Regions from separate parts of the Rahnella sp. AN3-3W3 genome, predicted to be linked through region 2. Evidence: predicted binding sites of a transcription regulator. Region 2 holds the regulator's gene; the other holds the start of a gene.
The links. Region 2 encodes PhoB, which activates phosphate uptake and scavenging genes when phosphate is short. Its sites were predicted from a motif close to CTGTCATAAAACTGNCNNAT; they were not measured.
Positions count from the first base shown of each region.

Region 1 (3,145 bases), on a different contig from region 2:
TTCTCTTCTTTCGCCAGTTCACCGATCAGCGCCTGTTTTTGTTCAGCTGACAGGAAACGCGCCGTCGAGGGGCCATTATCGAGATACCAGAATGTCCAGATACCGGCCATCACCGCCAGCACCCCTTCAATCATAAACATCCAGAACCAGCCCGGTGTCGTGCATCAGCGCTTTCAGATGCGGGAGTGCGACATTGCGCAAATCGAGCTGGCGGGAAACCTGACTGCCCAGCTCCAGCAATCTGAACCCGAGGCGGTAGTTACCGGAATTTGACTGGGTAACTAAACGCTGATTTTTCAGTTCCTCCAGCAGCAGATACACGGTGCTTTTGGGCATCCCCAGTTCACTGACGAGCTGGTTCGCGTTGCACTGTCCTTGCCGGGAAATGATGTCGAGAATGGCGACGGCGCGCGTCAGTGCCGGAACTTTTGATTTAGCGATTAATTCCATCATGCTGGAATCCATTCTGTTGAGATGGACAAGTTATAGAGGCAAAAATGAACAGACGACAGGACGCTTGTGATCCTCTGTGATTGAGTTCTCTATAAAGTTGAATATTCCAACATACTGGAATAACCAGATGATTTAGAAGGGAAAATATTCAGAGCAATTCCAGTATGCTGGAATTAACAGGGGCGTTCAGAGGAGAATTTCAGGCATAAAAAAAGCGACCATAAAGGTCGCTTTTTCACTTCGGAAACTGCGTTTATCAGGCTTCGATTGCCACACGCAGTTTTTTCATCGCGTTCTTTTCCAGCTGACGAACACGTTCTGCGGATACACCGTATTTATCGGCAAGCTCCTGCAGAGTCGATTTGTTTTCGTCATCTAACCAGCGGGCACGAATGATATCCTGGCTGCGCTCATCCAGACCTTCCATTGCAGAGGAAAGTTTGTCGGTCGCGTCCTGATCCCAGTTATCTTCTTCGATGGTTTCTGCAAAGTCAGAACTCTTGTCTTGCAGATACAGCATCGGTGCCATCGCAGCGCCATCGCGTGGTTCATCGTCCGGGGTCGGATCAAACGTCATGTCCTGTGCGGCCATGCGTGATTCCATTTCCAGCACATCTTTGCTGGTTACACCCAGTTCGCGGGCAACGTGCTCTACTTCGTCGTGGCTGAACCAGCCCAGACGCTGTTTGTTTTTACGCAGGTTAAAGAACAGCTTACGCTGCGCTTTGGTGGTGGCGACTTTCACGATGCGCCAGTTACGCAGCACATATTCGTGAATTTCTGCTTTGATCCAATGCACGGCAAAGGACACCAGACGCACACCGACTTCCGGATTAAAACGGCGAACCGCTTTCATCAGGCCGATATTCCCTTCCTGGATAAGGTCTGCCTGTGGCAAACCGTAACCTGAATAGTTGCGGGCAATGTGAGCAACAAAGCGCAGGTGAGACAGGATCAGCTCTTTCGCTGCTTCCAGGTCACCGTCGTAATGCAGCCGTTCAGCCAGCGCCCGTTCTTCCTCTGCGGTGAGCATAGGATAGGCATTGGCGGCCCGAACATAGGCTTCCAGGCTACCTTGGGGTACTAATGCTAAAGTGCGCATTTCTTTGGTCATTCAAGCCTCTCATGTATGACGTAATGCAGGTTTTATACCACGTTGCTGCGGGATGATACCGCTACGTTGCTGGCCTTAAGGGGCGACAACAAAGCAACGCCGAGCCCTTCATATTCGCTGCTCTACGACCACGAATTTTACATAAAGTTCACGGACAGATTCAACAGTCTGATGACTCTATGTGACAGACTGACTATTGGATAGTGAATTTGTGCCATTGCAGGGGAAGCAGGAAAATGATGGGACGATATAGCAAGAATCGGCTGTTCCCCTGTACACAAAGACTGAGCAGCAGGGGAACATTATAGCAAATTATCGCTACTGTGGTGTAAATCGCCGTAAATGTTGAACCGTCGCCAGCCAGGCGGCAATCCAGCCAATCATCGCGGACACGATCAGCAGCAGCAGGCTTTCATCCCAGCCCAGACCGTGCAGGTCAAAGGTGGTACCGAACACCTGTGCCACCTGGGTCACTACGCTCTCAAGGCGCAGCACCAGCACTTCCGAGAGGATCAGCGACAACAATGCGCCGGTGAAACCGAGCATCGCGCCGCCGTTCAGGAACGGCCTGAGAATGAACCCGTCGGTCGCGCCAATCAGCTTCATCACGTTGATGGTATCGCGTCGGCTGAAGATGCTCAGTCGCACACTGTTACCAATAACCAGGAAGACGGCGATCACCATCAGCACGCCGATCATCGCCGCAATCTGCCCGACCAGACCGGTGAGCGCCGCAAGACGGGCAAACCAGCTGTCATCCATACGCACTTCATCCACGCCATGTACGGCCGCCACGCGGTCGCGCAAGGTGTTGAGTGTCGCAGAATCCTGGAAATTCATTTTAGGCGTGATGATAGCCACCGCTGGCAGCGGGTTTTGCTCCAGCATGTCCATTGCGCCGCCAAAGCCAGACCAGTTGCGGAACTCGCCCATCGCTTCTTCACGGGACAGATAATTAACTTTATCCACGCCCGCTTCTGTTTTGAGGGTTTTCACCACGTTTTCTGCGGCGTCATCGTCCAGCGCTTTGTCGAGATACACGGTCAGCTGCGGCGTCGGATACCACTGTTCTGCCGCGGTACTGACGTTTTTCCACACCAGATAACAGACGCTCGGTAGCGTCAGGGAAATCGCGATTACCATCACCGTGAGCAGTGTTGCCAGCGGCTGACGCAGCATGTCAGCCAGCGCGTTCATCCACGCATAACGCCACTGTTCGCGCCAGCCACCCTGCAACGCTTTGCTTTTTGCGGCACGGGCGCTTTTTGCGGTTTTCGCCGGGTTCGGACTGTTCGCCATTAGTACACCCCTCCCGACATACGCCCCTGACTCAGCGTCAGCGTACGGTAATTACGACGGGCAATAAGACCCACATCATGCGTCGCCATCAGAACGGTGACGCCGACGCGGTTAAATTCTTCGAACAGACGCAAAATGCCTTCCGACAATTCACCATCGAGGTTACCGGTCGGTTCATCCGCCAGCAGCACCGCAGGCTTGTTCACCACCGCACGGGCGATGCCCACACGTTGTTGTTCACCGCCGGAAAGCTGGATTGGCAGGTTCTTCGCTTTATCC
Region 1 covers NZ_JYDG01000089.1:8,307-11,451, reverse strand. Annotated here, with positions in the region: partial or broken gene UC15_RS20495 (MFS transporter) at 1-155, opposite strand, end outside; gene UC15_RS20490 (helix-turn-helix domain-containing protein) at 127-450, opposite strand; gene rpoH (RNA polymerase sigma factor RpoH) at 710-1,567, opposite strand; gene ftsX (permease-like cell division protein FtsX) at 1,886-2,866, opposite strand; gene ftsE (cell division ATP-binding protein FtsE) at 2,866-3,145, opposite strand, start outside.
Region 1: the regulator PhoB is predicted to act here: its motif matches at 1,726-1,745, upstream of rpoH (RNA polymerase sigma factor RpoH).

Region 2 (3,145 bases):
GCGCGGGGAAGGCATCGAGTGTGCCTATATAGATGTCGCGCACGGAATCGGAGGTGCTGACGCCAACCGTGGTCAGATGGCCGGTAGCAATGATCGGTAGCGAAACGCCGAGTTCGTCGCGTTTGGTCTGCGCGGCCTGCCACAACGCGTCATAATGCGCGGCGATGGCTTCCTGCAATGCCAGCTGTTTGTCGCTGCCGGATTGTCCCGCCTGACTGGCGAGCAAATCCCGCGGACGTAAAAACGGAATAGCGCAAAGTACCGCGCCCGGTGTCCCGTCACGCTGGTTGAGCACTAAAATCTGTTCAGAGAGGTTTTCGCCGACGGTCGCAATCACCCGCGTATTCAGGCAGGAAAGCAGTTCTCGCGATTCATTGAGCGTGGCGACAGAATCGTGATTCCCCGCCAGTACAATCAGCTGACAGCCGGTTTGTTGCAACTCGACGACGAAGCGGTTGTAAAGCTCGCGGGCATAGCTGGGCGGGGAACCGGTATCAAATATATCGCCTGCCACAATCACGACATCTACCTGATGTTGCTGCACCTGACCAGTCAGCCAGCGCAAAAATGCCTGATGTTCGGCGGCGCGGCTTTTGGTGAAAAAGTACTGGCCGAGGTGCCAGTCTGACGTGTGGATCAGGCGCATGAGACTCCCGTATGGATCTGGATGACGACAATGGGGCAAAGTATAAACGTCGGCGGGGGACGCTGTCCCCGATAAATCAGACCAATTTCAGCGAGATGGCAGCTGAATAGAAGAAATGTCTCTGTCATATTTGACTGTAATGAACCATCCTTTCTATTCATAAATCTGTCACAAAACTGACGCATAATGGCGCCCGCAATCAAATAAAAGATCGCTAACCTATTGGCAGGACCTACGATGGCAAGACGTATACTGGTGGTTGAAGACGAAGCTCCAATCCGTGAAATGGTGTGTTTTGTACTGGAACAGAATGGCTATCAGGCAGTAGAAGCTGAAGATTTTGATTCAGCCGTTGGCCAGCTGGTAGAACCTTACCCTGAACTTATCCTGCTCGACTGGATGTTACCCGGCGGTTCCGGTATTCAGTTTATCAAACATCTCAAACGTGAAGCGCTGACCCGCGAAATTCCGGTGATGATGCTGACCGCCCGCGGTGAAGAAGAAGACAGGGTACGCGGCCTGGAAGTCGGTGCCGATGATTACATCACCAAACCGTTTTCTCCAAAAGAATTGGTTGCCCGCATTAAAGCCGTGATGCGACGCATCTCGCCAATGGCGGTGGAAGAAGTGATCGACATGCAGGGTTTAAGCCTGGATCCGTCGTCTCACCGTGTGATGGCCAACGAGCAGGCGCTCGATATGGGGCCGACCGAATTTAAATTATTGCACTTCTTTATGACCCACTCCGAACGTGTTTACAGCCGCGAACAGTTGCTCAATAACGTCTGGGGCACTAACGTTTATGTGGAAGATCGCACGGTAGACGTGCATATTCGTCGTTTACGTAAAGCGCTGGAAACCAGTGGACATGACAGAATGATCCAGACTGTTCGTGGAACCGGATACCGTTTTTCAACGCGTTATTGAGTCCCCACAGCGGAGAATCTGTGTGCTAGAACGTTTGTCATGGAAACGATTGGCCGGTGAATTCTTTCTCTTTTGCCTGCCCGCGTTAATCCTCGGTATCTTCGTCGGCCATTTCGGCTGGCTCCTCTTTGCGTCGCTGCTGGCGGCGCTGGGCTGGAATTATTACAACCAGCTCAAACTCTCTCACTGGCTGTGGCTTGACCGCAGCATAACCCCGCCGAATGGCCGCTGGAGCTGGGAGCCTTTGTTTTACGGGCTAAACCAGATGCAGATGCGTAACCGCCGTCGCCGTCGCGAATTAGGTCAGCTCATTAAACGTTTCCGCAGTGGTGCCGAATCATTACCCGATGCGGTGGTACTGACGACGGAAGAGGGCAATATTTTCTGGTGTAACGGGCTGGCGCAAGATTTGCTCGGTTTCCGCTGGCCGGAAGATAACGGACAACACATCTTTAACCTGCTGCGTTATCCCGAGTTTCGTACCTGGATCCAGACCCGTGATTTCAGCCGTGCCCTGAATCTGCAACTCAATAACGAGCATTACGTCGAGTTTCGCGTTATGCCTTATTCCGAAGGGCAATTGCTGATGGTGGCGCGTGATGTTACGCAGATGCGTCAGCTCGAAGGTGCACGTCGTAACTTCTTCGCTAACGTCAGTCATGAACTGAGAACCCCGCTGACTGTATTGCAGGGATATCTGGAAATGATGGAAGACGCCAAACTGGAAGAGCCGTTTCGTACCAAAGCGCTGGACACCATGCAGGAGCAGACGCGGCGCATGGACGGGCTGGTCAAGCAGCTGCTGACATTGTCGAAAATCGAAGCGTCAGCAAATATCGATATGCACGAGAAAGTCGATATTCCGGTAATGCTCGGCATGCTGGAGCGCGAAGTGCAATCCTTAAGCAGTGGCCGTCACGAAGTGGTGTTCCGTGTAAACGAGAAACTGAAGGTCTTTGGCAATGAAGATCAGTTACGCAGCGCGGTGTCGAATCTGGTGTACAACGCCGTCAACCACACCCCGGCGGGGACGCGGATAGAAGTCAGCTGGCAACAAACGCCGCATGGCGCGCAGTTCCAGATCAGTGATAACGGGCCGGGTATTGCGCCGCAACACCTGCCGCGCCTGACTGAACGTTTCTACCGTGTCGATAAAGCGCGTTCGCGCCAGACGGGCGGCAGCGGTCTGGGGCTGGCCATCGTCAAACACGCCCTGAGTCATCACAACGCAAAACTTGAAGTGATGAGTGAAGTCGGCGTCGGTACCCGCTTTATATTTACACTGGCACCGAAACTGATTGTTCCTCAGGAACAGGCCAGCCAAAGCGATGTGAAGGGATAAAAAGAAGCCACAGCCCACGCTGTGGCTTCTTTTAGCAGATGATTTGTAAACCTTTTTCTTCGATCAGCATCAGTAAGATCAGAGCAGCACCGGTGGGTTTGGTTTCATCCCGCTCCCATTTTTGAATGCTGTTAGCCGACATATTGATGAGTCTGGCCAGCACGCCCTGGCTGATTTTTTCTTTTTCCCGCAGCGCGCGTATACGTTCGGCAGAGCTTTCTGCAAAGGCT
Region 2 covers NZ_JYDG01000013.1:8,887-12,031, forward strand. Annotated here, with positions in the region: gene sbcD (exonuclease subunit SbcD) at 1-646, opposite strand, end outside; gene phoB (phosphate response regulator transcription factor PhoB) at 884-1,573, shown strand; gene phoR (phosphate regulon sensor histidine kinase PhoR) at 1,596-2,915, shown strand; gene UC15_RS05345 (DNA-binding transcriptional regulator) at 2,947-3,145, opposite strand, start outside.